Regions from separate parts of the Ruegeria sp. L12 genome, predicted to be linked through region 3. Evidence: riboswitches for the same ligand, from Rfam matches in the RefSeq annotation. Region 3 holds a riboswitch; each other region holds the start of a gene.
The links. Region 3 has a riboswitch for cobalamin ahead of ACR0K9_RS12025 (metal ABC transporter ATP-binding protein). Riboswitches for the same ligand answer to the same signal wherever they lie in the genome.

Region 1 (10,530 bases), on a different contig from region 3:
CAGATAATCCAGCTCACCCCCAATCGGCACGCCCTGCGCCAGTGAGGTCAGGCGCACCTGATCCTCAAATTGATCGGCGATGTAATGCGCGGTTGTCTGGCCGTCGACGGTGGCGTTCAGAGCAAGGATGATCTCGGTAATCCCTTCGGCCATGACCCGGTCCTTGAGGCGGGGGATGCGTAGCTCGTCCGGGCCGACTCCGTCCAGTGCAGACAATGTGCCGCCCAGCACGTGATAGCGGCCTTTGAACACGCCTGCGCGCTCCATCGCCCAGAGGTCCGCCACGTCTTCGACCACACAGAGCTCTCCCGTCGCGCGGGCCTCGCTGTCGCAGATGTCGCAGATATCGGTGGTGCCCACATTGCCGCAGTTCAGGCATTCGCGGGCGGTGGCGGCGACCTGCTGCATGGCGTCGGAAAGCGGCGTCAGCAGCAGGGCGCGTTTGCGGATCAGGTGCAGTACCGCGCGGCGGGCTGAACGGGGGCCGAGGCCGGGCAGTTTGGCCATCAGATCGATCAGATTGTCGATGTCGCTGTTGGAACTCACGGCCTGTCCTGTCTGGCACCGGAGGGAGCCTCCGGCGGGAGTATTTTTGAAAAGATGAAGATCAGAACGGCAGTTTGATATCTGCCGGCAGGCCCATGCTTTCGGTCAGTTTCGCCATTTCGGCCTGCGACCGTTCGGTGGCCTTGGTCTGCGCGTCTTTGATCGCCGCCAGGATCAGATCTTCGACAACTTCCTTGTCGTCGCCGTTGAAGATCGAGGGATCGATATCGAGACCTTTGAGCTCACCTTTGGCCGTCGCGGTGGCTTTGACCAGACCCGCGCCGGATTCGCCGACAACCATCAGGTTGTTCAGATCTTCCTGCATCTCGGTCATCTTGGTCTGCAGGTCCTGTGCGGATTTCATCATCTTGGCCATGTCGCCCAGACCGCCAAGCCCACCTAGTCCTTTGAGCATCGAAGTTCTCCTGTGAATACGTTTGATGTCTAAATACGGGGGCCATCGGTGCGACACAAGGGGCGAGGCGGCTCCTGCCGGGCCCAAGGCCGCTCAGGCGTATCGGCGCAGCCGATGGCCGTGGCGGGCGCGGGAGGATTTGCGCTATCGGGGCTGGGCTGTATCAGTCTTCCTCAAACGGGTCCCATTCGTCTTCGACCTCTGGCAGGGCTTCAGTTTCGACCTTGGCGGCGCGTTCTTCCGGGGTTTCGATCCGGGTGATTTTTGCCTTGGGAAACTGGGCCAGAACGGCCTGCACCAGCGGATGGGTCTCGGCCTCGGCCTTCAGCGCCAGGGCGGCGGCGTCGCGGGTCTCGCCGATTGTTGGCGCTGTCCCCTCGGACACGATTGTCACCGCCCAACGGTTTCCGGTCCAGCGCTGCAGGGATGATCCGAGCCGGGCGGCAAGGTCAGCCGGGGCCTGTTCCGTCGGAGTGAACTCGATCCGGCCCGGCTGGTACGAGGCCAGCCGCACGCCATTTTCCACTTCGACCAGAAGCTTGACGTCGCGGTTGGAGCGGATCAGTTCGACCACGTGATCGAAACTGGGATAGTGGGCCAGAGCGGTCGCCACATCCTGCGCCAGCGCCGCTGATGGTGCCCCGGTCGGGCCTCGGGTGGTGGCATAGGTTGTTTGCGTGGCGACAGGGGCGGATGCACCGCCTTGCGTGGCTATCGGCAGGCCGCCACCCGGTCCGTTGGTCGGCGGGGGGACGGGCGCATCCTGCAGCCGTTTGATCAACTCTTCCGGGCTGGGTAGATCGGCCACATGGGTCAGGCGGATCACCGCCATTTCGGCCGCCATCATCGCGTTGGGCGCGGCGGCAATCTCCTCCAGCGCCTTGAGCAGCATCTGCCACATGCGGGTCAGAACACGCATCGGCAAGGCCTCGGCCATTTGCTGGCCACGGGCGCGTTCGTCGGGCGATACCGTCGGATCTTCGGCGGCATCCGGGGTGATCTTGACCACCGAGACCCAATGGGTGATCTCGGCCAGATCGCGCAACACCGCCAGCGGGTCGGCGCCTTCGGCATATTGGGCGCTCAGCTCTGTCAGTGCTCCGGCTGCATCGCCGCGCAGGATCATGTCGATCAGGTCGAGAACCCTGCCGCGATCCGCCAGACCCAGCATCGCGCGCACCTGATCGGCGCTGGTCTCGCCTGCCCCGTGGCTGATTGCCTGATCTAGCAGCGAGGTCGCATCACGGGCCGAGCCCTCGGCGGCGCGGGTGATCAGCGCCAACGCGTCCTCGGCGATCTGCGCGCTTTCGGCATCGGCAATCTTGCGCAGCAGGCCGATCATGACTTCGGGCTCGATCCGGCGTAGATCGAAGCGCTGACAGCGGGACAGGACGGTGACCGGGACCTTGCGGATCTCGGTGGTGGCAAAGATGAACTTCACGTGCTCGGGCGGTTCCTCAAGCGTCTTGAGCAGCGCGTTGAAAGCGCTGGTCGAGAGCATGTGGACCTCGTCGATGATGTAGATCTTATAGCGCGCGCTGGCGGCGCGATAGCGAACGCTGTCGATGATCTCGCGGATGTCATTGACGCCGGTGCGGCTGGCGGCGTCCATCTCCATCACATCGACATGGCGGCCTTCCATGATGGCGACGCAATGTTCACACTGGCCGCAGGGTTCCGTGGTGGGTTTGCCTTCGCCATCGGGGCCGATGCAGTTCATGCCCTTGGCGATGATCCGGGCGGTGGTGGTTTTGCCGGTGCCGCGGATGCCGGTCATGATGAAGGCCTGCGCGATCCGGTCCGCCTCGAACGCATTTTTCAGCGTGCGGACCATGGCGTCCTGACCGACCAGATCGGCAAAGGTTTCCGGGCGGTATTTGCGGGCAAGCACCTGATAGGCGGGGCTGGGCGTGTCGGTCATGTCTGCTTTCGCGGATTCGAGTTCTGCCGCAGCGTAGAGGCCGCCGCTGCCCGCGTCCACCGCCCGCCCGGATGATTTTCATTTTGGAAAGCGACCCGATGCGGCTTACACTGGTCGGACAGATTTCAAAGACCAGTTTTTATAGGTTTGTTTGATGGGGGGTTTTATGTCGCAACTGGTGATATACGCCTTGCAGGTTGGCGGGGGCACGCTGGCCCTGACGTCGATGCCGGGGCGCGGAGGGGATTATGACGGCGATCTGGACCTGATCGCGGGCTGGAAGCCGGGTCTGGTCCTGTCGATGACCACCGAAGTTGAGATGCTGCAGGATGGCGCGCGCAATTTCGGGACCGACATACAGGCCCGGGCGAGCCGCTGGGTCCATCTTCCGATCGAGGATTTCGGCGCCCCGCCCGAAGCTGTCGAGGAGCGTTGGCCGCAGGTCAGCGCGGCCGCCCGGCAGGCCCTGTCCGGCGGAGGCCGGGTTCTGGTGCATTGCCGAGGCGGTTGCGGCCGCTCGGGTATGGTTGTGCTGCGTCTGATGGTCGAATGCGGCGAGCGTCCCGAAACAGCGCTGGAGCGTCTGCGGGCGCTGCGCCCCTGCGCGGTCGAAACCGACGGACAGATGGCCTGGGCCGCTACGCCGGCCCGGGTCCCGTTGCAACGTTAGATCAGGCGCAGGCCATATGCTGCGGCTCGACCTGAGGGCGCGGGGCCAGCACCGACGCTTCAAGCATGGCGCAGGGCGGGTTCGCCAGCAGCCCTGCGGGTAGGGTGGCGAATGAGGTGCCGAACATCATGTCCGCATAACCGTCCAGCATCTCGGTCTCGATCCCGGGAACGGTTCCGCAGAACACGCGCACCTGATCAGGGCAGGCGCGAAAACGGGCGGTGCAGCCTTCCGCGCAATGGGTCAGTTCGCTGCTGCCTTCCACCTGAAACTCGGGTGTGGTCACTGGCCGCGCGGTCGAGACGGCCTGCGTCAGCGCCCGCGCCATACGCGCCAGAGCCGGGCAGGGTTTGCTGGTCCGTTGGCACACGGTCGCTGCGAATTCATGTGTGTCGGTCTTCCAGATCATAGATGCGCCCTCCGCGCGCAGGGCGAGGGCGTGAAACAGGTAGGACGGCGCTGTGACGTCAGGACCTGCCCGGACACCCCGCCCGAGATTCAGTTTCGGTTCCGATGGCAGGTCTCCTGACTTGCGGGTCGTCGCTTTGCCGACCTTCCCAGCCATATGGCCAGTGGTCTTCCGGCATTGCTCACCGCTTACAGTTGCGGGGGCAGTCGCGGATTTGGTTCGTTCCGGCAGCTTCCGGGCAGAACCGCACCGTGTTCCCTTTTCATCCCGGCCCCGGATAAGGGCGCGAGAACCATCACGCCATCGCTAGCGGTTCGCCGCATTCCGAGTCAATCGGATTGAAAGTCGCAGGCTGACCTTTGGTCCAGCCACGTCAACCTTGACTTGGTATCGATCAAATGAACTGATCAGTTCAGGTGATGCGCGACGCCAAGAGGTTCACATGCTGGACACGCAACAGACCATCATGACAGAGGATTTCCGGTTTGCCGCCGGACCCGCGATGCTGTCCGCCCGTCTGTACCTGCCCGCGTCTCAGCCGGAAACGGTGGTGGTGATCAACGGCGCCACCGGCGTGCCCCGCGATTATTACCAGCATTTCGCGCGCTGGCTGGTGGCGGAACGCGGCATGGCCTGCCTGACATATGACTACCGGGATTTCGGCCATTCACTGACCGGGGCGCAAAAGGCGTCGACAGTGACGATGGCGGACTGGGCGCTGGTCGACATCCCCGCCGCGCGGGCCGAGATGCGGCGGCGTTTTCCGGGTGCTCAACTGTGGAGCATTGGCCACTCGCTCGGATCTATGCTGGGGCCGGTGCAATCGGATATCGAGCAGATCGACCGGATGATCTGTGTCTGTTCGGGCCTGGTGACGCTCGGGGATCATCCGTGGCCCTATCGCGCGCTGGCGGCGTTGTTCTGGTATGGCCATGCGCCATTGATGGTCCGGGCGCTGGGATATCTGCCGGGCAAGGCGGTCGGTTTTGGCGAAGACCTGCCCGCGTCGGTCTATTGGCAGTGGCGCAAATGGTGCACCGCGCCCGAAAGCTATCTGCCTGAGATCGGAGAGACGCTGCCACAGGCGCGCTGGGCCACTGCAGGCGGACGCGTCGATCTGTTTGCCTTTGCGGATGACCAGATGGTGCCGCCCGAAGCCGTATGGCGGCTTGCCGATCTCTATGGACCGAAGGCCCGTCGTCACCTGTTGTTGCCCCAGGAGTTCGGGTTGCCGATGGTCGGGCATATCGGTGCTTTTGCCCGACGCAACGCGGCTGTCTGGCCCCGCCTGATCGACTGACCAGACCGGACCAGTTGTATCACAGCCCCTTGCGGGACTTTTTCTGCTGCATGACGCCGCGTACCATTTTCCCGAACGCTCTGTCCCGCGCGCGGGACTGGGCGATGGTTTCCGAGTTGCGCTGATCCTCGCGTCGCAACTTGCGCCATCGTTCCAGCCGCGATGGATCAAGCGCACCGCTCTGGATCGCGGCCTGAACTGCGCAGCCGGGTTCGGCGTCGTGCTGGCAGTCCGAGAACCGGCAGCTTGCGCTGAACTCGATGAGGTCCGAGAAAACCTCATACACCCCGTCCTGCGCATCCAGCAAACGCAAAGCGCGCATGCCCGGTGTGTCGATCCGCCAGCCACCGTTGCGCATCTGGTGCAAGGCGCGTGCCGTCGTGGTGTGACGCCCCCGCGCATCATCCTCGCGAATGCCTGCCGTGGCTTGATCCTGCCCGGTCATGGCATTGGCCAGCGTGGTCTTGCCAACACCGGACGACCCGACCAATGCGCCGGTCTGCCCTTTTGGGCACCACGCAAGAACCTGTTCGATCTGCGTTGGGTCCAGCGCATTGATCGCCAGCACCGTCAGAAACGGATCGATGGCCTGCGCTTGTTGCACAAAGGATTCTGGCGCGTCAGAGGTATCGGCCTTGGTCAGGACAACCACCGGATAGCATCTGGCCTGATGCGCCAATGCCAGATAGCGTTCCAACCGGGGCAGGCTGAAATCGGCATTGCACGAACTGACGATGAACAACACATCGACATTCGCAGCGATCAGTTGTGCCGAGGCACCGGTGCCCGCCGCCCGGCGTTGCAGCAGGCTGCGCCGGTCCAGCAGGCGCCGCACGCGACTGTCGCTGTCCGCAAGAATCCAATCGCCGACCGCATAATCGCCGGTCGGGTGGTCGGGGCTGTGTAACGGGATTTCGCCCTTCGGGCCAAGCCCGATCAGCCGGTCGCGGTGAACGGCGCTGATGCGAAACGGGGTGTATGTGGGTTCGGCCGCGTGTTGTGCGGCAAAGTGAGAGGACCATCCAAAGTCCGATAGGGAAAGAGTCATTGGTCTGCCTGTGGTCAGAAACAGAGTGTCCGACGGATGGCAATCGCGCATCCGTTGGTCATGTGTTCAGGCAGTCAGAAAATCGCGCTGGATCAGAACCGGGCTGCCCGAAGGGTCTTTGCAACAATCATAAAGCCCTCCTGCGGCTGATAGGTTGGTTCAAGTGAGAGGCTGGACATCGACCCAAGCGGGACTCGTTGTGGCTGCTTCCTTCCGGACCTGACCAGGTTGGCGAGGCGCTCACCCGCGCCAACCTCTCGACCCTTCATATAGGCGCGTCGGATGATATTGGCAACCCGTCAGAGGGTTAGTTGAATGGGCAGAAACCCATCGCAATCCAAGGGCAGAGCCTGCGGATCGTATTCGGCCAGCTCATGCAGATAGGCTTGCGCGGCGGGGCCGGTGGTCAGAATGACCTCCGCTCCGTTCATCGGGGTCAGAGAGAACGCGCGTGGAGCCTGTTCCAGCGGGTCCCGGGGCAGTTTGCCCGCCAGATAATCGCGCAGCACATGGTGAATGAGCCGCGCGGGCAAAGCGATAGGGCAAACCTGCGCGGCGATTGGGAAGTGACCCCCGCCATTGGCACGGTAATTGTTGGTCGCGACGATAAATTCCTGCTCGGGCGTCACCAGCCGTCCGTTGACCTTCAGGGATCGAATGCGCGAATGCGCTGAATCCTTCAGACGTCCGGCTGCATCGAACCGGGCCGGTTGTGACAGGTCGATCTGATAGGTCGCCCCATGCAGACTGTCGAAATTGAATCCTGCGCGCCTTGGGTTGATCAGATGCGCAGGCCGATGGGGTGAAAGCTGATTGAACACACCAGCGGACATCTCGAGCCAATCGTGCAGCTGCGCGCCCGTTACCCGCACTGCCCGCAACTCATTGGGGAAGACATGCAAATCGGCCACGTGGCGGATTGAAACATCGCCCGCAGGAACATGGGTGTAATAACGAGGACCGGCGCGGCCTCCGAATTTGGCGGGGGCCGTGGCTGCGAGGATGGTCAACCCCTCCCACTCGGTACCGGCAATGTGGGATCGCACCGCAGCGGCCTGAGCCGCCGCCAGCAACGCCAGTCCTCGATCGGGGGCACAGAATGAAAAATAGCTGTGCAGCGTAACGGGCACTGACCCCACGGGTGCAGAGACTCGTTTGCGCGTTTCCTCATGACCCTTGGCAAACAGCTGTTTGATCTTGGGGTCTTCAGTGACAGGCCCGTTCGCCGTTTTGATCGGGGTTGCCTTGGCCCGGCTGTCGATGACGCGCCAGCGCTGCCCGGCGTCTTGTTCCAGCGTCAAATCGATCACGCCCAGATGCGAGCCACCCCAGCCCTGCATCACCACCGGTTTGCCATGCACCAGCCCTTGTTCATGGTCGACATCAGGCATGTCTTCATGTGCCGTGCCGGGCAGAACCAGATGCGTGTGCCCAGCAACAATCACATCAACATTATCCAGCGCGGCCAGCGGGATGACCGCGTTTTCCATCCCGGCTTCGGCCTCCGCCTGATCCAGCCCCGAATGCGCCAACGCCAGGACAAGGTCGCAGCCCTGTTGGCGAAGAAATGCCGCGGTCTGCTCTGCCGCGGTCAGAATGTCGGTGACCTTTGCCTTGCCCTGCAACATATGTGCCTCCCACTGCATCGTCTGGGGTGGCAAGACCGATAGGATGCCGATGCGAATCGGAACCTGTTTCCCGTTTGCCAAAACCATCCGCTGCAGGGTCGCATGAGGCACCCAGCCCTGAGGCCCTTGCGTTGTACGCAGGTTGCTGCACACCACGGGACAGGTGGTTTGTGCGGCGATCCGGTTCACCAGATCCAGTCCGAACCCGAAATCATGATTGCCCAACCCGACCGCATCATAGCCCAAAGCGTTGAACGCTTGTGATAACGGGTGCGCATCCATGGTGACCTCTGCGGCCCATTCGCCAAACGGCGTACCCTGCAGCGCATCACCATTGTCGAACAGCAATACCAAAGCACTGTCGCGCTGGGCCTGATCGCGGGCCCTACGGATCAGGCTGGCGGTCCGGGTCAGGCCCCTGTCGGCATCCGGGGTGTCGGCGTAATAATCAAATGACATCAAGTGCATATGCAGGTCGGATGTCGCCAGTATCCGGACTTTTGCTTTGGAAGGGCGCACCCACGCCCGGCGCGCCAAACTATCGTGTTTCAAAATTTCAACTTCAGACGGTCAACGTAACAGATTTTTCACCTTGCGGTGGACTTAGTGCAAATTCCGGGGCATTGCTGCGGTCTTTCGGCGGCATGGCAAAAATATTTTGTTTGCTCAAAATCCGTTGCACCCATGGCACAGAAATGGCAGCCCTTGGCCCGGCAGGCGAGGACAACAGGCATGAAACGCGCAGAACAGGTCACTTTTGGCGGCTCGGGCATGGACCGGGCGGGATTGTTGCGGGGCGATCCCGAGAAGCTGGCGCAGGCCTTTGCCGACCCACGGGCGCGTTGCCTGTTGCTGTGGCGCGGTAAAATTCTGGTGCAGGGTGAAGCGCTGGACAAACTGGCGCTGATCGCGATGGATCATGGAATTTTGCAGAATGGCCCGGGTGGTGTGATTGAAAAGCCGATCCTTCTGGGTCTGTCAGACAACGCCACGCCGCTGTTTGCCATGGATATTTCGGGCTGGGCAGCCGAAGGTCTGGATCAGTCTGATATCGGGGCCTTCGTGGACCGCAGCGAACAACAACACCCGGACTTGCCCGAGGGCCACGTGTTTGCCGAACTGCGCCGGATCATGACCCGGCTCAGCCCGCGCGACGCCGAGCTTGCGGCAACGGCCAAGGCGGTGATCGGCTGGCACGAAACGCATCGCTTCTGTGCCCGGTGCGGCGCGGCCAGTGAAATTTCTCAGGGCGGTTGGCAGCGCAGTTGCCCCACGTGCGGAGGTCAGCATTTCCCGCGTACGGATCCGGTGGTGATCATGCTGATCACCCATGGCAACTCGGTGCTGATGGGCCGTTCACCCGGTTGGCCCGAGGGGATGTACTCGTTGCTGGCCGGTTTTGTCGAACCGGGCGAGACGCTCGAGGCGGCGGTGCGCCGCGAGGTGATGGAAGAGGCAGGCGTTCCCGTGGGCGAAGTCAGTTATCTAGCCAGCCAGCCCTGGCCGTTCCCGGCCTCGCTGATGTTTGGCTGCGCGGGCAAGGCCCTGTCGTCCGAGATACAGATCGACCCGGTTGAGATTGAAGATGCCATCTGGGTCAGCCGGAGCGAGATGATGCAGGCCTTTGCGGGCGATCACCCCAAGTTGCTGCCGGCCCGCAAAGGTGCGATTGCGCATTTTTTGTTGCAACACTGGCTTGCGGATACGCTGGACTAACGAGACACTGGCGGCGACTCGCGGCAGAAAAGAACCAAGATGCAGTTTTCAGCGCAGGAAGATATCGAAGTTCCCGTCGAGATGGTGTTCGCCATGATCACCGATTTCGAGCGTTTCGAACGCATGGCCCTGCGCCGCGGGGTCGAGGTGCGGCGCGTATCCGGGTCGGGGGCGCCGCAGGCGGGCACAGCGTGGGAGACCGAGCTTAAGATTCGGGGCAAACCGCGCCAGATATCGGTGGTATTGACCGAATGCGAAGCATCTTCTCTGATGCGATTTCAGGCCAGCAGCAAGGGCATGAACGGGGACTCCGTGATCGAACTGCTGGCGCTGTCCCAACGCCGCACCCGTTTAAGCGTCGAGACCTCTCTCAAGGCAAAGACGCTGCCTGCGCGATTGCTGTTGCAGTCGCTGAAACTGGGCCAATCCCGTTTCCGCCGCCAGTTCCAGACCCGCCTCAGCGACTTCGCACGAGAGATCGAAGAACGACACCTGCACGGGGTATAGGTGACTGCGCCCTTACCCGCGTGGTTGCGCTGCCGGATAAACGCCCAGCAGTTCGACATTGGTCGTGAAATGTTCCAACTCGTCCATCGCAAGCTGTACGTTCCGGTCGTCGGGGTGACCGACGATATCGGCATAGAACTGCGTTGCAGTGAACGAGCCGTCGACCATATAGCTTTCCAGCTTGGTCATGTTGACGCCGTTGGTGGCAAATCCGCCCATCGCCTTGTAGAGCGCGGCGGGAATGTTGCGGACCTGGAACATGAAGCTGGTGATCATGCCATGGTCACCCCGGCGCGACATATCCGTCTCGCGCGACATCACCAGAAACCGTGTGGTGTTGTCGCCGTGATCTTCGATATGGCGGGCCAGA
Region 2 (10,530 bases), on a different contig from region 3:
CAACTCATAGACGTCGATGTCAAACGCGGCCAGGGTTTCGGGCGTGACTTCGCCACCAACCTTCATGCCATAGTTCCAACCGGCAAAGAAGAAATCGGCATCCGCCCCGATCAATACTTCCTTGCTGGGGTATTTCGAAGACAACTCGGGTAGTTGCTCGACTCCTTCGCGCATCTTCTCATCCAGTGTTTTCCAACCAGAGATACCGGTATAGCCCACCATGTGGTCCGCCAGTCCCAGCACCAACATCATTTCGGTCAGGTTGACGTCGTTGGAAATCGCTGCTGTCGGGACTTCGTCAAAGGTAACGGTACGGTTGCAGCTTCGTACCGTGGTTTCTGCCAGTGCCAGGCTTGCTGTACAGGACAGCCCCAATGCCAGGGGGAGTAGTTTCATTCAGGTGATCCTTTAGTTCAGTTGGAAAGAGAAGTGATTGTTCTGACTGCGGCTCAGCTGTTCCAGCCGGGCCGAGACACGAAATGCACCCGACACGAGGTCTTCGGTCAGGACATCCTGCGGGGGGCCGAACACCAGCGACTGGCCATTCTGCATTACCAGAATGTCGTCACAGAACGTGGCCGCCATGTTGAGGTCATGTAGCGACACGACAACGGTGATGTGGAGGTCGCGCACAAGTTCAAGCAGCTCTAGCTGATAATGGATATCGAGGTGGTTGGTTGGCTCATCCAGAACCAGCAGCCGCGGCGCTTGCGCCAGGGCACGGGCCATCATCACCCGTTGGCGTTCACCGCCCGACAGGGTGCCGATCTGCCGGTCGCGCAGATGTATCAGCTTGGTTTGGCGCAGCACGTTCTCGATGACCTCGGCACAGTGCTGGCCGGGTGTTGAAAAGCTCTGGCGATGTGGCAAGCGGCCCAATGCCACCACGTCGCGCACCGTCAGGGCAAAGTCATTGGGTTGCTCTTGCAAAACCGCTGCAACCGTTTGGGCAGCTGTCTTCGGCGGCATGGTCCAGATATCTTCACCATCAATCCTGACCGTACCGCTGGACGGCCGATGATACCGATAGAGCGTGCGCAATAACGAGGACTTCCCCGCCCCGTTCGGTCCGACGATCCCCAAAATGCGCCCGGCCTTCAGATGAAAGTTGATTGGATGCAAAATCAGCGGCACCCTGGCCGAGGGCCGCCAACTTACGTTCTCGACATACAGCTCCGCGGCGTTCATTGAACAGGCTCCGCGCTGCGCTCAAGGGCGATGATGCTGGCCGGAACCCGTGCCAGTGTGGATTTGCGCAGCTTGCCTGGTCTGTCGACAGAGCTGCTCCACCCGTCATGTAGATGGGCATAGCGCCGGGCAAATTCGATCAGATCATCGACATCGGTGTCCGGGTCAATATCGCCAAACAAATATGTCGCCTTGTGCGAGCCGTGATAAGCCACCGTGCAGGGTCGATCACATCCCGCCATACATGCCACGCCCGAGATTTCGAAATCTTCGGGAATTGCGTCCTTGGCGTTTTCAAAAGCCTTTCGCAGCCGGGCGATCAGCTCATAACCAGGCTGGCAGGTTTTGCCCTTGTGTCGGCAAGAGATGCAAACGGTAATTCTGTGTGTGGCAGTCCGGCCCATGTCGCCCTCCGCAAAGTTGCGGGGTTGATTGCGAGCCAGCCATGTTTACGGCTACAGCCGAGTGTTCCATCGTGGTCTCCTTCCGAGGCACCCCGCCCGGGTTGAGTTGCGTTACGATGGCAGGTCTCCTGACTTGCGGGTCGTCGCTTCTCCGATCCTTCCCAGCCTCTTCGGGCCAGTGGCATCATCGGGTCGCTCGCCGCTTACAGTTGCGGGGGCAGTCACGGAATTGGCCAAAGCCGCACCGTATTCCCTGTGTTGGAATCACTTACTCCAACTCCATCAAAGTGAGCGATATCAGCAGATTCGTGGATGCGTCAATCGTGGAATGAGAAACACGTTGCAACACCGAATGTTGTCTTCCATTTCCTTCTGAACGAATACTTGCAGCCGATCGCTCATTCTAAAGACAAGAACCAACAAGTTGCAGCGGTTCATCTGGGTATAAAACGGTCATTCGGGGCACTATGCAGCAATTGTCACCTTGGCTCACAACCGACCAGCGCCCATGCGGCAATGCCTTTGCGGCGGGATGAGCGAGACCGGCCATTTGCCAATCTCGCCAGAACCTTGATTTTGCAGGGGCTCTGACGATGTGCTGCCGTTGGATATCAATGAGCCGATGTTCAGGACGTAGGCGGCGAAATCTGATAGCGAGCCCATACCGCTCACTGGTGATTTTCGCAGTATTTCTCGCGAAGGGCGGACACCGGACCTTCTCTGCAGTCGCAGACAGCTGGCGAATACTGCAGCGACCCTTTCTAAAAACGCCGCCTGGGTTATCACGATTTTCTTTGCGGCGGTCGCGGCTCCAACCTTGAGCTTCAACAATTGCAGGTTTTCTAAACTTTGGTTTTTGCAAATGAACCGGCAAACTCTTTGCCTTTGCGGCTGTGGTCAGAAATCGGCACTCGGAATGGCACGCCGATAAAGAAGGCTTTCATTGCCGCCCGGGCAATTCAGATCGGAGGATATTTGATCAAGTTGTGCGGTTAACCTCTTGGTTTGGACATCCGCTCGGTTGACGGAGAGCGCCCGAAACGCCGACCAAAGGCTCGCGTGAAATGGGCATGGTCACTGTAGCCTGCGAGCATGGCGATCTCTGACAGGGGTGCCTCGGTCTCCAGGATCAGTGCGCGCGCCCGGTCCAGTCTCACACGATCGAGCAAAATACGGTAGGACAGGCCTTCAGCGTCGAGCCAGCGTTGCAGCGTGCGCCGGGCGACACCGACCATTCCCGCGGCACCGTCGATGTCCGTGTGACCGTCAATCAGGCGTAGCGTGATGACAGCGGCAAGGCGGTCGATGTCGCATTCCTGTCGCCGCAATTTGATTTCCGCGAGAATGTCGCGCGAACTGAGCCGAAGCGCTTGCCTCCCCCTGGACCCCAGCGCGGGACGGGACCAAAGCGCAGCCGATGGGAACGCGATCCCGTCGACAGCTGAATTGAAGTGCCAGGGAATACCTGTAGAGTCTTCGCGCAACGCCGCCTCCAAGCCGGTCCCTGCGGTGCGTGTTTCCATATGCGAAGGCTTCCAATCCGGGCCACAATAGGCCCGCGCTACCTTTGCCATTACGGGCAGAATATGGTCGGCGTGCTGTGTCGCGCCCGCACCTGTAACGGCCGTCTGCCGATAGCTCCACACCACGAGATCGCCTCGTCGGTGCTCAAGTGAAAGTTCCCCGCCGATCTGATGCAGGACGATGCAGCGGGACAACCGCGAGATGGCTCCCGCGAAGGTTGGCGCCTGTAGCGAATAATTCACCCAAAGACCGTACTCGCCGGGCTGCATAGCATTTCCCACACGCAAACCCAGAATTGGATCGCCCGTCAGCCGCGCTGCGCCGTCGAACAGCCTGATAACTGCTCCCAGAGGTACCTGATGCGCCCGGTCATCGACAAGCACGAGCGGCAAGCCTGCGCCCCGAAAGGCGCGTTCGACCGCCTTTGATCCGCTTTGCGCCTCAAGCAGATCCGGCAGCGGACCGATCCCGGTCGCATATGTCATCGCGAGTTTACCCACCACGCAGAGTTTCCACGCGATGTCACAAAATGGCAAGTCAACTCGCAGGTTTGGTGTTACTCTTGGCATCGGTCGGATGTCGACATCCCGCCGATAGGATCCGAAAGCCTTTTCAGTGCAACAAGATACAGTTGCCAACTAGGAGGAAACCAAAATGTTATTCCGTACAGCGCTGGCCGCCGTCGGCGCCGTCTTGATTGGGCTGCCACTCGCCGCTCAGGAACAGGGCAAGCCTAATATTCTTGTCATCTGGGGGGACGACATCGGCCAGTCCAATATCTCGGCCTATACGTTCGGCGTCATGGGGTACCAGACACCCAACATCGACCGGATTGCGCGAGAAGGCATGATGTTCACGGACTATTACGGCGAGCAATCCTGCACCGCCGGACGCTCCTCCTTCATCATGGGACAATCCGTGTTTCGCACCGGCTTGTCCAAGGTCGGTTTGCCTGGCGCTGAAGAAGGTATGCAGGTGGAAGACCCGACCATCGCGGGCCTCTTGAAAGCCGAAGGATACGCCACCGGCCAGTTCGGCAAGAACCACCTCGGTGACCGCGACGAACACCTGCCGACCAACCACGGTTTCGATGAGTTCTTCGGCAACCTCTACCACCTCAACGCCGAGGAGGAGCCGGAAAACCCGGATTATCCACGTGATGCCGTACTGCCGGATGGGCAGACCTTCCTCGACCGTTTCGGGCCACGCGGCGTTATTCGCTCCAGCGCGACATATGGCGAGACGGAGATCACCCAGGAGATCGAGGATACCGGTGCGCTCGATATCGAACGCCAGAAGGTCGTGGATGACCAGACCACAGAAGCAGCCATTGCCTTCATCGAAGAACAGACCGCGGCGGGCACGCCCTGGTTCGTCTGGTGGAGCGGCACCCGGATGCATTTTCGCACCCATGTCCGCGATGAAGTAATTGACGCGGCCCAGGACAAGACCAAGGGCATAGCGGACGAGTATACCGCCGGTATGATCGAGCACGATGGTCACATCGGACAATTTCTGGACAAGCTCGACGAGTTGGGTATCGCGGAGAATACGATTGTCTTCTATTCGACCGACAACGGCCCGCATATGAATACATGGCCTGATGCGGCGATGACGCCCTTCTGGGGCGAGAAGAACACCCAGTGGGAAGGCGGCTGGCGTGTTCCGGCGATGGTGCGCTGGCCCGGGCAGATTCCGGAAGGCGAAATCAGCAATGAGATCGTGCATCATATGGACTGGTTGCCGACATTCCTCGCGGCGGCGGGCAATGAAACGATCAAGGAAGATCTGCTGGAAGGCGTCACCGTGGATGCGATGGCGGGTCGCGAGTATCGCGTGCATCTCGATGGCTACAACATCCTGCCGATGCTAACCGGCGAAACGGATGAAAGCCCCAGAAACGAAATCTTCTATTTCACCGATGACGGCGATTTGGCTGCGTTGCGCTTCCAGAACTGGAAGATCACCTTCCTCGAGCAGAAAGCATGGGGAACTCTGCGCGCATGGATGGAGCCGCTGACACCGCTCCGAGTGCCTTTGGTCTTCAATCTGCGGCGTGACCCCTATGAACGCGCTTACCGGACATCCAACACCTATTATGACTGGATGATCGACCGTGCTTTCATGCTGGTGCCGGCGCAGGCTTATGTAGCGCAGTTCCTCTCCACCTTCGCCGAGTATCCACCGCGGCAAGAGGCGGCGAGCTTCAGTCTGGACAAGGTGATGGAGAAGCTGTCGCAACCCGGCGGCGCGCAATAAACGCGCAAATGATTTCTTGCCGCCCCGACAGCCTTCGGGGCGGCGGTTTTCGATTGGGATACAACCCGCAGAGGAGGCCACCAATGCTATTCCGTTGGATAGGGGTATGCGCATTTTCGCTCCCCGGATGTGTAGCTGCCGCGGAGGACGTTCCCCGGCTTGTGCTGCAGATCACGGTAGACCAGTTGCGTGGCGATCTGATTGACCGATACGGCGCCGGGTTGGGCGAAGGCGGGTTCAACCGCCTCATCACTAACGGTACTTGGTACACCAATGCCCACCATCGCCACGCCAACACCGAAACCATCGTCGGCCATACCACGCTGTCGACAGGCACTGACCCGGGCATTCATGGCATGGTCGCCAACTTGTGGTTCGACCGCAACAGCGGCAGCACCTTCTACAACGTACAGGACCCGGATTACCCGCTCGTGGGCGCGAAAGGCGTCGATGCCGACACGGAAATCGACCCGACGCAGCGCGCCGCGACGACAGACGGCAGATCGCCGCGCAACATTCTCACCTCGACGATCGGCGACGAGATCCGCCTGCATTACGGACCCGCGTCCAAGGTTTTTGGGGTGTCGGTCAAGGACCGTGGTGCGATCTCCTTTGCCGGGCATGCCGGTCAGGCCTACTGGTTTTCCAAGGCCGAGGGGCGTTTTGTCACCAGCACCTTCTACCGCGACAGCTACCCCGATTGGATTGCCGCTTGGGAAGAGACGGGGTTAGTGGGCACTTATGCCGGGACGAGTTGGACCCTGACGTTGCCGAAGGAGGCCTATAACTTCGCAGACAAGGATGACCAATCATGGGAGACGGATTTTCCGAGCTATGGTCGCACCTTTCCGCATCACTATGGCTCAGCCGACAGCAAATTTTACACGACGCTCTTGACGCTCAGTCCGGCGGGTGACGAGATTACCGTCAATTTCGCCAAGGCGCTGATGAACGCCGAAGAGGTAGGGCAGGACGACGTGCCCGACTTCATGAGCGTCAGCCTGTCCTCCACGGATTACGTCGGGCATCTTTTTGGGCCCTCCAGCCTTGAATCGGAGGACAACATCAAACGTCTGGATCGGACACTTGCCGATCTTCTTTCCTTTGTGGATGAGACCGTCGGTCTTGAGAGAACGCTTGTAGTGCTCTCGGCAGATCATGGCGCGCCAGAAGCGGCGGGTTATCTTGCCACTCTCGGCATCGAGGCACGGAATTTCAGTTTTGAAGATGTGGACACGAGACCTGGCCTGGCGCGCTTGCGCGAGGAATTAGGCACCGGGCAATTCCTGATCGAGAGCTTCACCAACCCTTACATCTATCTCGATCACGAGGTGATCGCGACTTTGGCTCTTGATCCTGCTGTGGTCGAGACGGCGGTGGCGGAGGAGTTGCAAAAGCTGCCGGGCATCGCCCTTGCCGTCTCCAGCAGGGCGCTGGCGCGCGGCGAGGTCGCCGACACGCGCGTGAGTGCCTCGGTGCTGGCCAATTTTCATCCGGATCGTTCGGGCGACATCTACATCGTCTTCGAGCCGCACTGGTTCGTCGCGAATTTCGACGGTCTTCACGTGGCATCGGCGCATGGCTCACCCTGGACCTATGACACCCATGTTCCCATCATCTTCATGGGGCCAGGCATAGACGGCGGCCAGCGCGTCGAGCGGTACGTGGAAACGGTCGATGTCGCCGTCACACTTGCGGCCCTGATGCGCACGAAACAGCCAAGCGGTGCCGTGGGCCAGCCGCTCTTGGAAGTTTTTGGCGACTAGAGGCGTGCGACAGTCCACAGTTCTTTAAATTGAGAGATATTTTGAAAAAGAAACCAGCCGTCCGGTCATTCCTAATGCGTACCATTCAAAGTTGCCTCTCTGTATGGCTTGTGGCGGGAGCGTTCAGCACGCCGGCCCCTGCTCAGGATTACGTGGGTTCGGCAGCGTGCCGGGACTGCCATGTCGATGCCTACGAGGCTTGGCGCACGTCCCATCATGCGCGAGCGTGGACAATGCCCTCGCCGGATACGGTAGTCGCGGATTTCGATGGAACCGTTTTTAACCACGATGGCATGACCGCCCGCTTTCGCATCGAGGGCGGCGACTATCACGTCGAGGTGACGGAAAAGGACGGCGTGACGACCGATTACCGCGTGCATTCCGTTGCCGGGATCGAGCCGCTGCAACAATACCTGCTGGAAACCGAACCTGGACGGCTTCAGAGTTTCGATGTCGTCTGGGACAGCGATACAGGCGGCTGGTTTCATCTCTACCCGAACGAAGATCTGCCGCCGGATAACGGACTGCATTGGACAGGTCCGTACAAGAACTGGAACGCCCGCTGCGCGGAATGCCACGCAACCGGATACGAGAAGAATTACGACCCCGCCACGCGCACATATGCTTCGAAGCAGGTCGAGATCGGGGTGGGCTGCGAAGGCTGTCACGGCCCCGGCGCGGCGCATCTGAGGTGGGCGGAAGGGCTGGACATCGAATTGCCGGGCATCGCAGTCGATGCCTATGGTTTCAAGCAAAGCTTCGCGACAACCGAGGCCACGATCCAGCAATGCGCGACGTGCCACTCGCGCAGGGAGGCATTTGACGACGCCTCTCCGCTGCCGGGCACGGCATATCACGACGCCTATTCGCTCGCCTTGTTGCGACCGGGGCTCTACCACGCCGATGGGCAGATCCTCGACGAGGTCTATGTCTACGGCTCGTTTTTGCAGTCGAAAATGTACGCTGCCGGCGTGGGTTGCCTTGATTGCCATGACGCCCACAGTGCCGAGCGGGTGGCGCAGGGGAATGGAGTTTGCACCCAGTGCCACTCTCCCGCCGGAAATCCGCGCTTCGAGACCCTGAGTCCAGCGAACTACGACAGTTCCGGGCATTACTTCCACGAACCGGGCACACCAGGAGCGCAATGCAAGTCGTGCCATGCGCCCGAACGCGTCTACATGGGCAACGACTGGCGGGCCGATCACTCCTTCCGCGTTCCACGGCCTGATCTTGCCGAGAAGACCAGCGCACCCGACGCCTGCACCTCCTGTCACACCGATCGCGATCCTGCCTGGGCGGCAGCCGAAATCGCGGCGCGCTTTCCCGACAGTGCGAACCGCGGCCCACATTTCGGTGCCACACTGGCGCACGGGCGAGAGAGCGCGGTTGCTGCGACAGACGCCTTGTCGGACCTCGCTGCGGACGAGGATCAGCCAGGTATTGTCCGCGCCACGGCGCTTTGGCTTCTGGAGGCAGCGGGCGACCCGGTTGCAGCCCAGCGTCTTGCGCCGCTTCTGTCCCACGCCGATCCGATCGTGCGCGTCGCGGCGATTGGCGCTCAGCGCATGGCTGCGCCGCAGGACCGTGTGTTGCGCCTTCTGCCTGTACTTTCCGACCCCGTGCGTGCCGTGCGCATGGCCGCAGCGAGGGAATTGATCGATGCGCCAATTGCCCGGCTTCCGGGCACGTCGCAGGCTGATCTTGATGGCGCTATGGCAGAGTGGCGTGCGGCACTCGGCAGCCGCCTCGACTTTCCTGAGACGCATCTGCAGATCGCCGGTGTTTCCTTGACGATGCGCAATATGCTCGCGGCGGAGAGCGCCTTCGCTGAGGTCGTCCGCCTCGACCCGCAAAGACAGGCGGCCTGGGTCATGCGCGCCCGGATCGCGGCGGCAATCGAAGGGCGGGAACGTGCGTTGTCCATTGTGAACGAGGCACTCGAAGTCTTGCCGGACGACTTGACGCTTCTGGGGTTTCGTGCGGAACTGGGCGGGCCGGCCGTGCCGCCCGAAGCTCTCTTGCCGCCCGCTGCCCTTGGCTCGGATCGACCTTGACACATTGGCGTCCCGCGTATCCCTGCGATCATCGGACAGACAAGAGCGCCGTCTATATTGACCGGTCAATTGACTTTGTCTTGGCAAGTGATGCTCTTTACTAGAGCGCTGGACACCGACAGATAAAATACATTCTAGCAGCACATACTGAACACACATTGGGCGGCTTCAACTACACATTGTGAGTGCAAGCTGGGCAAGATTTCGACGGTGCAACGGATGTCCGATCCTGCTGGCCCCAATGCGGCGACTGGTCACCGCGTTTTATGTCCGGATTTGCCGCGTCGCGCCAGTTCGAGCGAGATGATCGAGTGACAGCTTGGTCCCGCACTTTTCTCATTCGCCGACGTCGAAGTTTCTCTATCGCAGCGAACGGCTGCTAAGCAGGCCCCGATTGCAGAAACTGGGGTCGTCGCTGGAGGGCAGCTAAGGGCCGAAGGTACCTAGAGCGGACCTTTGTCTGACCATCACACGCCCAATCAGTATCGATCGACTCTACATTTGATTTTATCTGGAAGGTCGTCCACTTCGACACAAAAGCGCATCCTTGTTGGAAGAACGCCCTTATGAACAATACTCGCAAATCCATATGACATATGACGTCTCGGAAATAGCCACCTAAAAGAAGCTATCCCAATCTGAGCTAAATATTTATGACACATCCTATTGCACAGCGTCAGGGCCTGGCGGGTCCTGACCAACCTGCAGCTTTTATTGCACTGATCAGTTCTTGAACTGGTTGCGGGTCTACAAACACCCGAGTCTTCAGTGCTTCGAGGGGGAAGCTTGGCCATGTGTTCGAATACACTTTTGCTAGCCGTTGTGCCTCGGCTTTTTCCCCGTTCCGCCAGTGAGCTGCCATGAGGTAAGCTGCGGAAATTGGTCCGAACGGCCCGCCGCGAGATATTGTTTCATCAAACGTTCGGATTGCGGCAGCATAATCCCCGGTGTGGAACTGAGCCGCACCCAATGCATTGTCAAAGACAAGTCCCCCTCCGTTCTGGGCCAGTGCTCGATATCTCGCTGATTGCGACAGAACCCGTTCAAAATCGGATGTATAAAGAGAGATCAAGGCGTCGAATTCAGCAATATGTGAATCATCGGGTGCCAAGTCTGTGGCCCGTTGGGATAATTGAACTGCGCCATCGTAATTGCCCACCCCAAATTCAAACCATGCTCGCGCTGAAAGCGACCAAGGTGCATTCGGAACCATTTCCAAAGCGTAAGCACTATTCTTGTCCGCTGCGTGCAAAAACTCGTCTGAACCGGGCTTGCCCGATTGCATAATGGCGAGCATTGTTTCGACCTGAGAAGCACCAGCATAACCCCCGTAAT
Region 3 (10,530 bases):
TGGCATTCGGTATGGCCATGGGGGCCAACAACACCGAAGAAGCCTGGGAAGTGATGTGGGGCAACCCTGACTACCGCGTAGGCGACATCGTTCAGGCTGCGGCGAATGCCCGGAACCTGCATTGGGTTGGCTGGACCAACCAGGGTCCGAACGCGATGTTCACCAAATTCCGCGTCGAAAAACTGGAAGACTTGGAAGGCCACAAGATGCGCGCCGGTGGCCCGCAGGCGATCTTCCATTCGACCATGGGTGGCGCGCCCGTGTCGATGAACGGTGGTGAAATCTATACAGCGATCAAGCTGGGTACGATCGAAGGCACCTACTGGGATACCGGCGGCATCGATGACATGTCGTTCCAGGAAGTGATTGACTATGCGATCATGCCTGGCTGGAACCCGGCCCAGCACCAGGAAATCTTTGTGAACCTGCAAAGCTGGAACGCTCTGACCGACTGGCAGCGCGAGCAAATCGACAGCGTGTTCAAAGACACCTACTTTGAAACCAGCCGTCTGCATGCGGAAGGCGTGGAAGAAGCGCTGCAAATCCTGCAGGATGCCGGCGGTGAAGTGATCTATCTGAGCGATGAGGAAGTCGCCCGGATGCGTGAGAAATCCATCGCAGAAGTCTGGCCGCAGGTTGCCGCTGCCTCGAAAGGCAACGCAGAAGGCGTTGAAATCTACAAGCGGTTCCTGGCCGACAAGGCCGCTTCGAACTAAGCAAACCAATTGCGGCGCGTGATTGGTAAACGGTCAAGCGCCGCACCATTGGCCCCCTTCCCGGGGCCAATCCATCCCCTTCAGAGATAAGACGTACACAGGTCGGGACATCTGGATCACGACGCGCCTCATGACCCTCTGGTGCCAATGGTAAGGAAAACGAAATGAGCCTAGAACTCATCACATTACTTTATTTTCTTGTTCTTTTTGGCATCTTGTTCATGGGCTTGCCGGTTGCGTTTGGCCTGGGTGGAACAGCCGTCATGTTCGCGATGCTGATCGAACCACGCGCCCTGCTGGCCGTGCCGAGCGCATTCTACTCTACCCCGTGGAGCTCGATCCTTGTGACGGTCCCTCTGTTCCTGTTCATGGGGTCGCTCATACGATTTTCCGGCATAGCCGAGGCCGCTTATGACGCGGTCTACAAGCTGATCGGGCATGTCCATGGCGGGTTGGCCATGGGGACCGTTCAGGTCTGTACCGTTTTCGCAGCCATCACCGGTATCACACCCCCGGCAACCACTACGATGGGACAGATCGCCTACCCTTCGATGATGCGGTACAAGTATGACCGCAAGATCGCCATCGGCTGTATTGCTGCGGGCGGCGCACTGGGCGCACTGATCCCGCCAAGCGTTCCGTTCATCTTCTACGGTCTGCTGGCCAAGGTCTCGATCGGTGATTTGTTCATGGCCGGTTTGATGCCGGGCCTCATGCTGGCGACGTTCTACACGATCTATATCGGCGTCCGTTGCCGTATTCAGCCAGAGCTGGGCCCTGCCCTGCCCGCAGATCAGAAGTTTACAGCGCGGGAAAAAGTTGGCGCTGTGCTGAGCATCTGGCCCTTCGCTCTGCTGATCGTTGTTGTGCTGGGTGTCATCTGGGGCGGCATCGCCACTCCGGCCGAAGCGGCAGCCTTTGGTGCCGCAGGCGCATTCATCATCAACTTCATCTATGGCAAACTGACCAAAGAGGTTCTGGTTGAATCTCTGGTTTCCACGGTCAAGCTCAGCGGTATGGGTCTATGGATCCTGATCGGTGCCACGATCTACCTTAATGTGTTCAACACGCTGGGCAGTCAGGATCTGTTGACGAACCTGGTTCTGTCCATGCCTGGCGGGGCGACCGGCATCCTGCTGATGATGATGCTGATCATCCTGATTTTGGGCATGGTGATGGACGACTGGGCCATCATCCTGTTGTGCACTCCGCTGTTCATCCCGATCGTGGATGAGCTGGGGATCGACAAACTGTGGTTCGGCGCGCTGTTCATCGTGAACATCCAGATCGCCTATCTCACACCACCGTTCGGCTTCGTTCTGTTCTGGATCAAAGGGGTGCTGCCCAAGGACGTCAGCATGGGCGATGTCTACAACTCGGTTGGCCCCTTCGTGGTGTTGCAGTTCGTCGGCCTCACGTTGATCTTTATCTTCCCGGAAATCGCAACCTGGTTGCCCAACGCGCTGAAGTAGAAGGCTAAATCAGATGTTCAATCACATACTTGTTCCCGTCGCGCCAGGACATGGTTCGGAATACGGTCCCGCAATTGCTGCAGCACAAAAACTGCTGAACGAAAGTGGTCGGATTTCCGTGTTGTCCATTCTGGAAGAGTTGCCGTCTTACATCGGCTCGTACTTCCCTGAAGACCAGATGCAGAAGAGCATTGATGGGGTCTCGGACGACCTGCGCAAAGAACTTGGCTCGGAGGAGGTTGAGATCCATGTGGTCGCAGGTCATTCCACCAACACGATTCTGAGCTGGCAGAAGAAGCACAAACCCGATTGCGTTGTTGTCTTCTCGCACCGCCCGGGTTTTTCAGATCTGTTTCTCGGCTCCACGGCTGCGCGTGTTGTGCGGCATGCCAACTGCAGCGTGGTGGTCCTTCGCTAACCTGAACACCGGGGCGTTAGCCTCAGATGTAACATTATTTGGGGCATCGCGTTTCTGCGGCGCCCCAAGTGATTGTTTAAGGCACTTCATCCCGCGAATGCGACAGCGTCGTTGACACCAGCCCAGAGACACCCGCGATTGTAACATGCATTCAAACCTTACCGCCAATTTGATCCTTGACCATTTTACGCGTGCAACGTTATCTGCCTGCGATGGTTCTCAACGGCATTGAGTCGGCGAGATGAAATGGGAACGCGGTGCGGTGCCGATCTAGGCCACCAATTCCGTGACTGCCCCCGCAACTGTAAGCGGAGAGCGACCCCGAAAAAACCACTGGGCCCCCGAAGCGGGGAAGCCTGGGAAGGTTCGGGGTAGCGATGATCCGCAAGTCAGGAGACCTGCCATCCGAATATAAACTGAACCGGGCGGGGTGTCCCGGAGGGAGAGATAAATGTTTGAAGCGCCAGCCGCTGACTTACATCATCGTTCTGCCACGACCCCGTCTCAGCGGAGGCGGCGATGCGTCGGACAATCGATACTCAACATCATGGGCTAGACCCAAATGGCCGCTTTGGCCAAAACCGCATCGCGTATTTGGTACAACCGAAAGCGTGCACGTCATGAGCCGCAGTGACTCCGGCGGGCGATCGCTGAAAATGCGCGGGTTCTGTCTGACGAATATGAGCATCGCATCCTTGATCGGTTGCGCCCTGATTGCGGCCGCAATCCTCTGGCTTTGCATTCTGGCGGTGCTTTGATGTCGGCGGTGCTGGAAATCCGCAATCTGGCGCTCGGGTACCCGGGACTTACGCTGTTTCGTGGCCTGTCGATGGATATCGAGCGCGGGTCGACGCTGGCCGTGCTGGGCGCCAATGGCTCGGGCAAAAGCACGTTTGTAAAGATGTTGATGGGCCTGATGGACCCATTGGCGGGCAAACTGACTTGGCCCAGCGGAACACCGCGCGAGATCGGGTATCTTGCGCAGATGACCGAGTTTGACCGGCGCTTTCCAATCCGGGTCCGTGACCTGGCGGCGATGGGGGCCTGGAAAGGGTTCGGCCTGCGCGGACGTCTGGATCGTGACACCAAGGCGCGGGTTGATGCGGCGCTGGATGCAGCCGGGGTCCTGAACATTGCAGACCGGTCGCTGCACACGTTATCCGGGGGCCAGTTGCAGCGTGCACTGTTTGCCCGTGTGATCATGCAGGACGCGCCCATGATCTTGTTGGATGAGCCTTTTGCCGCCGTCGATCAGAGCACCGAGGCTCATCTGCTGACGCTGATCGATCGCTGGCGCGAGGAAGGGCGTGCGGTGGTTCTGGTCGTACATGACCTGTCCTCGGTTCTCGACCATTGCAGCCATGCGCTGCTGCTGGGCGGTGAGACTGCAAGCTATGGGCCGGTCGACACGGTTCTGACCCCTGACCGCCTTGTCGCGCAGAATTATCTTTCCGCAAGCCAAGTGTCCTGGATGTTCCGAGGCGTGCAGTCCGGAGGCAGTCATGCTTGATATCCTATCTGAGATGTGGAGCTTCGCCTTCATGCGCCGCGCCTTCGTGGCAACCACGGTGCTGTCCGCGTCTGTCGCTCCGGTCGGGGCCTTTCTGGTTCTGCGCCGCCTATCGCTTGCCGGAGAGGCCATGGCCCATGCCATCACGCCCGGCGTCGTCATCGGATTCGTGACAGCGGGGCTGTCGGTCTTTTCGCTGCTGATCGGAGGGTTGATCGCCGGGGTCGGCGTGGCCATCCTGACGGCGTTTCTGGCCCGCAAAACAATCCTGCGCAGCGATGCCAGCCTGGCCTCACTTTATCTGATCGCCCTGGCGGTCGGTATATTCATCCTGTCGGCCGCGGGCTCTGCGGTGCCACTCAAGAGCTTTCTGTTCGGGTCGATCCTGGGGATCGACGATGCCTCGATGATCCTGGTCGGGTCTGTCGCGACATTCACGCTGATGTCTTTTGCTGTGCTTCTGCGACCGCTGATCGTCAGCACTTGCGATCCCGTGTTCTTCGAGGCCCAGACGAAACGCCCATGGCTTATCGAACAGGCCTTTATGTTGTTGCTGGTTTTGAACCTGCTCGCTGCATTCAAGACTCTGGGCACATTGATGGCTGTGGGCTTGATGATCCTGCCCGCGACATCGGCGCGATACTGGTCCAGCACCATCACCGGACAACTGGGCCTTGGCTTTCTGTTTGCACTGGGAAGCTGCTGGGTCGGGCTGACCTTGTCCTATCTGTTCCCCGCAACACCTTCCGGCCCTGCCATCGTGCTGACCGCCGGCGCGTTCTTCATGATCTCGGCCCTCTTGGGACCCCTCGGATTCGGCGGGCGACTGCGCAAGCCGTCCGACCAAACAAACGCCTCCTTGGCACAATCCTCAGCAGAAGAGAGACCTCAATGACCTTTTGCAAATCCATCTCCGCCGGGTTGGCCTCGGCCTTTCTTGCGTTGACCAGCCTGCCTGCCGCTGCGGGCGAGTTGAACATCGTCGCCAGCTTCTCGATCCTAGGCGATATGGTCGAACAGGTCGTGGGTGACCATGCGAATGTCACCACCATCGTTGGCCCTGATGCCGATGCTCATGTCTATCAGCCCTCCGTAGAAGATGCGAAAGCGGTGGCTCAGGCAGATCTGATCTTCGTCAATGGCCTGGGTTTCGAAACCTGGTCGGATACTCTGATCGCCGAATCCGGAACAGAAGCTTCGGTATTCGTCACCACCGAAGGCGTCATCCCCGTCAAGGTTGACGGCGCAATCGACCCCCACGCCTGGAATGCGCTGACCAATGGCGTGATCTATGTCCAGAACATTACCGCCGTGATGTCCGAGGCGATGCCGGATCGCGCAGATGACTTCGCCGCCAATGCCGAGGCCTATATTGCCGAGCTGACAAAGCTGGACAGCGAGACCAAAGCGAAACTGGCCGAACTGCCAGCTGATCGCCGCACAGTCGTAACGGCGCATGATGCGTTCGGGTATCTGGCGGATGCCTACGGCCTGAACTTTATCGCGCCGGTCGGGATCGACACCGAAGCCGAACCTTCGGCGCAAGAACTTGCCACGCTGATCACACAGCTACGCGACGAAAAGGTCGCTGCCCTGTTTGTTGAAAACATCACCAGCCCGGCACTGGTAAAGCAGATTTCGGATGAAACCGGGATCGAGATCGGAGGACGCCTGTACTCTGACGCGCTGTCCGAGCGCGGCGGCCCCGCCACAAGCTATCTGGCAATGTTCCAGCACAACCTTGGCACGTTGTTGCAGGCACTTGAGCCCAAAGGCGAGAGCTGATTTGAAATACAAGCGGGATGCGTTGATGGCGCATCCCGCATCAGGCTCGAAAGAACCAGAGCCGCCAAAAGCCTGTATTTTAGACTTTCTGATAGTATAACTCTCATGTTTTACTGGTGATCCGCCCGTCACCACGAAAGCACCCCAAATGCCGCGCCAGACTGCCCCCAAGGATCTCAGCCTCAAGTGGCTGGAATTGTTTCAGATTTGCGCCCAGAAGGGTTCGCTTCAGGCAGCGGCGAAGGAAACCGGGCTGACGATCAGCACGATCTCGCACCATTTGCGCAATCTCGAGGATCATTTGGGTGTCGCGCTGTTCAATCACGCGCGCAGGCCGATGGTGCTGACGCCAAAAGGCCATGCGTTTTTGCGCAATATCGACGATGCGTTGCATCTGATCCGAAAGGCCAAAGCCGAAGCCTCGGCCGGCAGCATTGCCGAGGCCAGCTATCTGCGCTTTGGCACGATCGAGGATTTCGACAGCGATATCATACCTGAGCTGGCGGTGTATCTGTCCACCAATATGCCCACCTGCGATTTTCTCTATCACACGGATTCCAGCCACGCGATTATCGAGATGTTGCGTGACCGGCAGCTGGATGTGGGGATATCAACCACGCCCACAGAAAAGATGCCCGATCTTCAGGATCGCCCGCTTTTGCGCGATCCGTTCGTCATCGTGCTGCCAAAGGTAAGTGACGAGTCGCTGACCGATATCGTTGAAGGGCGTACCAAATTGCCGTTTCTGCGATTTTCCAGCACGCTGATCATCGCGCGACAAATTGAATCACAGCTGCGCCGGATGGGTTTTTCCCCCGCTCACAAGTTTGAATGCAGCAACAACCAGACCCTGATGTCCATGGTCTCAGCCGGGGCTGGGTGGACCATCACGACACCCCTGTTGTTCTCACGCGCCAAGAGGTTTCAGCCAAAGCTGAAAATGCATCCTTTCCCGGGAAAGAGCTTTTCACGCACGCTTGCGCTCGTCGCGACACCCGATTGTTCTCGGTCGGTAATCGAGCTGGTCGACACCAAAACACGGATTTTGATCCGGGACCGCATTCTTGCACCGCTTCATGCGGACTACCCGTGGCTGAGTGATCGTTTCGATTTGGTCGAGTAGCCCGGCGTCGTTCAAAGGATATTGAATCGCTGCCGGATCATCCGATCCTGTTCCGGTGTCAGATAGTTTGGCCGGTGGTCCCGCAAGATTTCCTGCGCCTTCCGGCGTGCACGGGACCGCGCATCAAGTGCACCATTCTCGGCCCAGGTCCGGGGCTCATCCCGGTCCGCCAGAGATGGATAGAAATAGTCCCGTTCCATCGCGGCAAAGGTGTGTTGACCGCCCAGAAAATGCCCTTCACCCAGAACCGCCTCACAAATGGCGTCGAAGCCCAGATTGTCCTCGGTCACCTCGACCCCTCGCAGGGCGCGATAGGTGTTCGAGTGCATCTCGTCATCCAGAACGAAGCCTTCGAAACTGGCCCCCAACAGAGACGCTGTCATGCCCGAGCTTTCGTAGATCAGATTACCCCCCGCCAGCGCTGCCGCCATCGAGGTCAGCCCCTTCTCGACCCCGTATTGCGCATCAATAGCCTTGGCGTCAGTCATTGAACAGGCCACACCTGACGGCAGCCCCAGCCAGTTCGACAACTGCGCCGAAGCCGCGTTCAACACCGCCGTCTCGCCACTGCCGCCCGAAAACACGCCTGTGCGCAGGTCGATCACGAGCGGCCAGTTCGAAAACACCATCGGAAATCCGGGCTGGATGGCATGGACCATCACCAGACTGGCCAAGGTCTCCGCCAGCGATTGGGCCAGAAATCCCGCCAGCGTTGCAGGCGCGGTTGCCCCGGCCTGCGCGGCGGTGATGCACGACATCGGTATATTGTGTTCGACGCAGGCATAGACGACATCCACCGCATCCTCGCCATAGCGCATCGGCGAGATCACGGGGCTGATATGCGCCTTCATGAAGGGTCGCTTCGAGAACTCGCCCGGTCCACCGGCAGCGATATCCAGCATCTCGACTATCGGGGCGACGTTCTCGGCCAAAGTGAATGAGGTCGCTGTGGGTTTTGTGGTGTTCTTGATCAGAGCGTATGCCGTGTTCACATCCAGATCGAACGTCTCGGGCACGTCAGTTGCAACGCAACACCGGGTGAACCAGCTGACATTGGCCAGCACATCCTGCAGCCGAGTGAAATCGTGCAAATCACGCAGGGTCGAAGGACGATAAAGACCCGTTTCCAGATCAAGTGTCTGAACTGCGGCCCCCCCTGTTCCGAAATGCACACGGTTGCCACCCACTTCGATCGAACGCGCCTCATCCCGCCCGTGCAAAACAAAGGTCTTGGCCGCCTGATCGATGGCCTGTTCGACAAGCTGCGGCGGGAAGGTCACCCTGCCCTCGCCCGTGTCGCGCGCGCCGATGGCCAGCAGATCGGCATGCAGCCGCGCCGGCACTTCGCCCATTCCCAATCTGTCGAGCAGATCGAGGGCCGTCGAATAAATGCGTTCCAGCTCAGCCTCGGTAAGCGGTTTGTAACTGCCGCCCGGCTGTCCGGGTGGGCACGGGTCAAGCGCCGGTTTTTCAGCCCGTTGTGCCAGTCGGCCCTTCCGGCCCGCCCGCTTCCCTTGGCGCGCTTCCATGTCCGCCCTTTCGCCCGTTTTTAGTGACCGCATACAACAAGGTCTTGGCCCGTGGGTTCAACGCAAGTCGCATTATTGTCAATATTTCTAATTTCTCTTTCGATATTTTGATTACTGCTACGCAATACCTTGCAAACCCTTGATGCAACCAGACTAATCCCGACAAACCAGCCGGAGGGTCCCTGCATGAAATCGCGCACCAAGGTGGTCGTCATCGGAGGCGGTATCGCCGGTTGTTCAACGCTCTATCACCTGACCCGCGAAGGCTGGAGCGACGTTGTGCTGGTCGAACGCAATGAGCTGACCAGCGGCACCACCTGGCATTCTGCTGCACAGGTGACCAATTTCGGCATGAACCAGACCATGGTCGGGCTCAAGACCCACTCGATCAACCTGTACAAGGAACTGGCCGAGGACCCGGGCTATCCGATCAACTATCATCATGGCGATGGCGGTATCCGTCTGGCCAATACGCCGGAACAGATGCAGGGCTATCGCCACTTCGCCTCGATGGCGCGCGGGATGGATGTGCATTTCGAAGTGATCGATGCCGAGGAATGCGCGCGCCGGCATCCGTTGATCTCGACCGAAAACCTGCTGGGCGGGCTCTGGGACCCGCTGGACGGCGATATTGACCCGGCGCAGTTGTGTCAGGCTCTGGCCCGCCGCGCCCGCAAAGCCGGGGCCGAAGTGTATCGGAACACGCCTGTCACCGGGCTGACCCAGCATAAGGACGACACATGGACCGTTCACACCGAACATGGTGACATTGACTGCGATATCGTGGTCAACGCCTGCGGATATCGTGTGAACGAGGTCGGCGCGATGATGGGTGTGCATCACCCTATCGCCTCGATGGAACATCAATATTTTCTGACCGAAGAGATCCCCGCCATCCGCGAGGCGGGTCACCGCATGCCGCTGCTGCGCTGCCCAATCAGCGACTACTACTGCCGACAGGAGAAGAACGGACTACTGGTCGGGTTTTATGAGCAAGACTGCAAAACCTGGGGCATGGACGGGATCGACCCGAACTTTGTAAACGCGCTCTGCCCCGATGATCTGGACCGCGTAACAGATGTGCTGGAGGGCGCTTTCGCCCGAATGCCCGCGCTGATGGAGGTGGGCATTCACACCGTCGTCAACGGCCCCATCACTTACACGATTGACGGCGCGCCTCTGGTTGGCCCGATCCCCGGCAAACGCAACGCCTTCTGCATCATCGGTCTGCGCGCCGGGTTGGGCGAAGGTGGCGGCCACGGCTGGCTGCTGGCGCAGCAGATTGTTCATGGCGAAGCTTGCTATGACACCTGGTGCCTCGACCCGCGCCGGTTCACCGGCCATGCGAATGTGGAGCTGACCGCACTGAAGGCGATCGAGGATTATCAGAACGAATTCCGCTTTCATTTCCCTCATGAACACCGCCCTGCGGGTCGCCCGGCCAAGACCACTCCGCTGACACCGGTACTGGCCGCCGAAGGGGCCGAATTTACCGTTGTAAGTGGATGGGAGCGGGTCGATTACATCAAGCCCTCGGGCGAATTTCACCCCTCACTGAGCTTCGGTTTCGATGAGGCTTTCGATCTGATCGCAGCCGAAATTCAGAACGTTCAGACCAATGTCGGCCTGGCCGAAGTGAACGGTTTCAACCGCATTGAGGTCACGGGCGCAGACCGTCACGCGTTTCTTGACCGGATGTTCTGCGGGCCGGTGACCAAGCGCGATGGGCGCGTGGGCCTTGGCTATCTGCTCAACCATCACGGCATGGTCAAGGCCGAGGCCACCATCGCCAACCTGCCCGCCAGTGATCGCGGACCGGCACGGGTTTGGTACGGGTCTGCAGCGGCCAGTGAGTATCACGATATGGACTGGTTGCGGGCGCATCTGCGTGACGATGAGGATGTGCAACTGAACTCATTGACCAACGATCAGACGATTTTGGTCCTCGCAGGACCAAAGGCGCGCGACGTGTTGTCG

Region 1: it holds a riboswitch for cobalamin, as region 3 does, so the genes downstream of both, ACR0K9_RS16320 (hypothetical protein) here and ACR0K9_RS12025 (metal ABC transporter ATP-binding protein) in region 3, are expected to answer to the same signal.
Region 2: it holds a riboswitch for cobalamin, as region 3 does, so the genes downstream of both, ACR0K9_RS15610 (DUF1636 family protein) here and ACR0K9_RS12025 (metal ABC transporter ATP-binding protein) in region 3, are expected to answer to the same signal.

The regions. Positions count from the first base shown of each region.
Region 1 covers NZ_JBQFMH010000010.1:128,865-139,394, forward strand. Annotated here, with positions in the region: gene recR (recombination mediator RecR) at 1-546, opposite strand, end outside; gene ACR0K9_RS16305 (YbaB/EbfC family nucleoid-associated protein) at 608-961, opposite strand; gene ACR0K9_RS16310 (DNA polymerase III subunit gamma/tau) at 1,125-2,882, opposite strand; gene ACR0K9_RS16315 (protein-tyrosine phosphatase family protein) at 3,049-3,552, shown strand; gene ACR0K9_RS16320 (hypothetical protein) at 3,554-3,961, opposite strand; cobalamin riboswitch at 4,051-4,273, opposite strand; gene ACR0K9_RS16325 (alpha/beta hydrolase family protein) at 4,404-5,261, shown strand; gene rsgA (ribosome small subunit-dependent GTPase A) at 5,281-6,309, opposite strand; RNA gene ffs (signal recognition particle sRNA small type) at 6,471-6,569, opposite strand; gene ACR0K9_RS16340 (bifunctional 2',3'-cyclic-nucleotide 2'-phosphodiesterase/3'-nucleotidase) at 6,609-8,456, opposite strand; gene nudC (NAD(+) diphosphatase) at 8,670-9,653, shown strand; gene ACR0K9_RS16350 (SRPBCC family protein) at 9,693-10,160, shown strand; gene ACR0K9_RS16355 (prephenate dehydratase) at 10,173-10,530, opposite strand, start outside.
Region 2 covers NZ_JBQFMH010000009.1:205,520-216,049, reverse strand. Annotated here, with positions in the region: gene ACR0K9_RS15620 (ABC transporter substrate-binding protein) at 1-396, opposite strand, end outside; gene ACR0K9_RS15615 (ABC transporter ATP-binding protein) at 409-1,188, opposite strand; gene ACR0K9_RS15610 (DUF1636 family protein) at 1,185-1,592, opposite strand; cobalamin riboswitch at 1,694-1,891, opposite strand; gene ACR0K9_RS15605 (AraC family transcriptional regulator) at 2,585-3,619, opposite strand; gene ACR0K9_RS15600 (arylsulfatase) at 3,771-5,375, shown strand; gene ACR0K9_RS15595 (alkaline phosphatase family protein) at 5,537-7,141, shown strand; gene ACR0K9_RS15590 (multiheme c-type cytochrome) at 7,216-9,195, shown strand; gene ACR0K9_RS15585 (tetratricopeptide repeat protein) at 9,872-10,530, opposite strand, start outside.
Region 3 covers NZ_JBQFMH010000006.1:211,105-221,634, reverse strand. Annotated here, with positions in the region: gene ACR0K9_RS12040 (TRAP transporter substrate-binding protein) at 1-716, shown strand, start outside; gene ACR0K9_RS12035 (TRAP transporter large permease) at 881-2,188, shown strand; gene ACR0K9_RS12030 (universal stress protein) at 2,202-2,606, shown strand; cobalamin riboswitch at 2,803-3,026, shown strand; gene ACR0K9_RS12025 (metal ABC transporter ATP-binding protein) at 3,364-4,116, shown strand; gene ACR0K9_RS12020 (metal ABC transporter permease) at 4,109-5,011, shown strand; gene ACR0K9_RS12015 (metal ABC transporter substrate-binding protein) at 5,008-5,901, shown strand; gene ACR0K9_RS12010 (LysR family transcriptional regulator) at 6,050-7,024, shown strand; gene ACR0K9_RS12005 (trimethylamine methyltransferase family protein) at 7,036-8,553, opposite strand; gene ACR0K9_RS12000 (GcvT family protein) at 8,740-10,530, shown strand, end outside.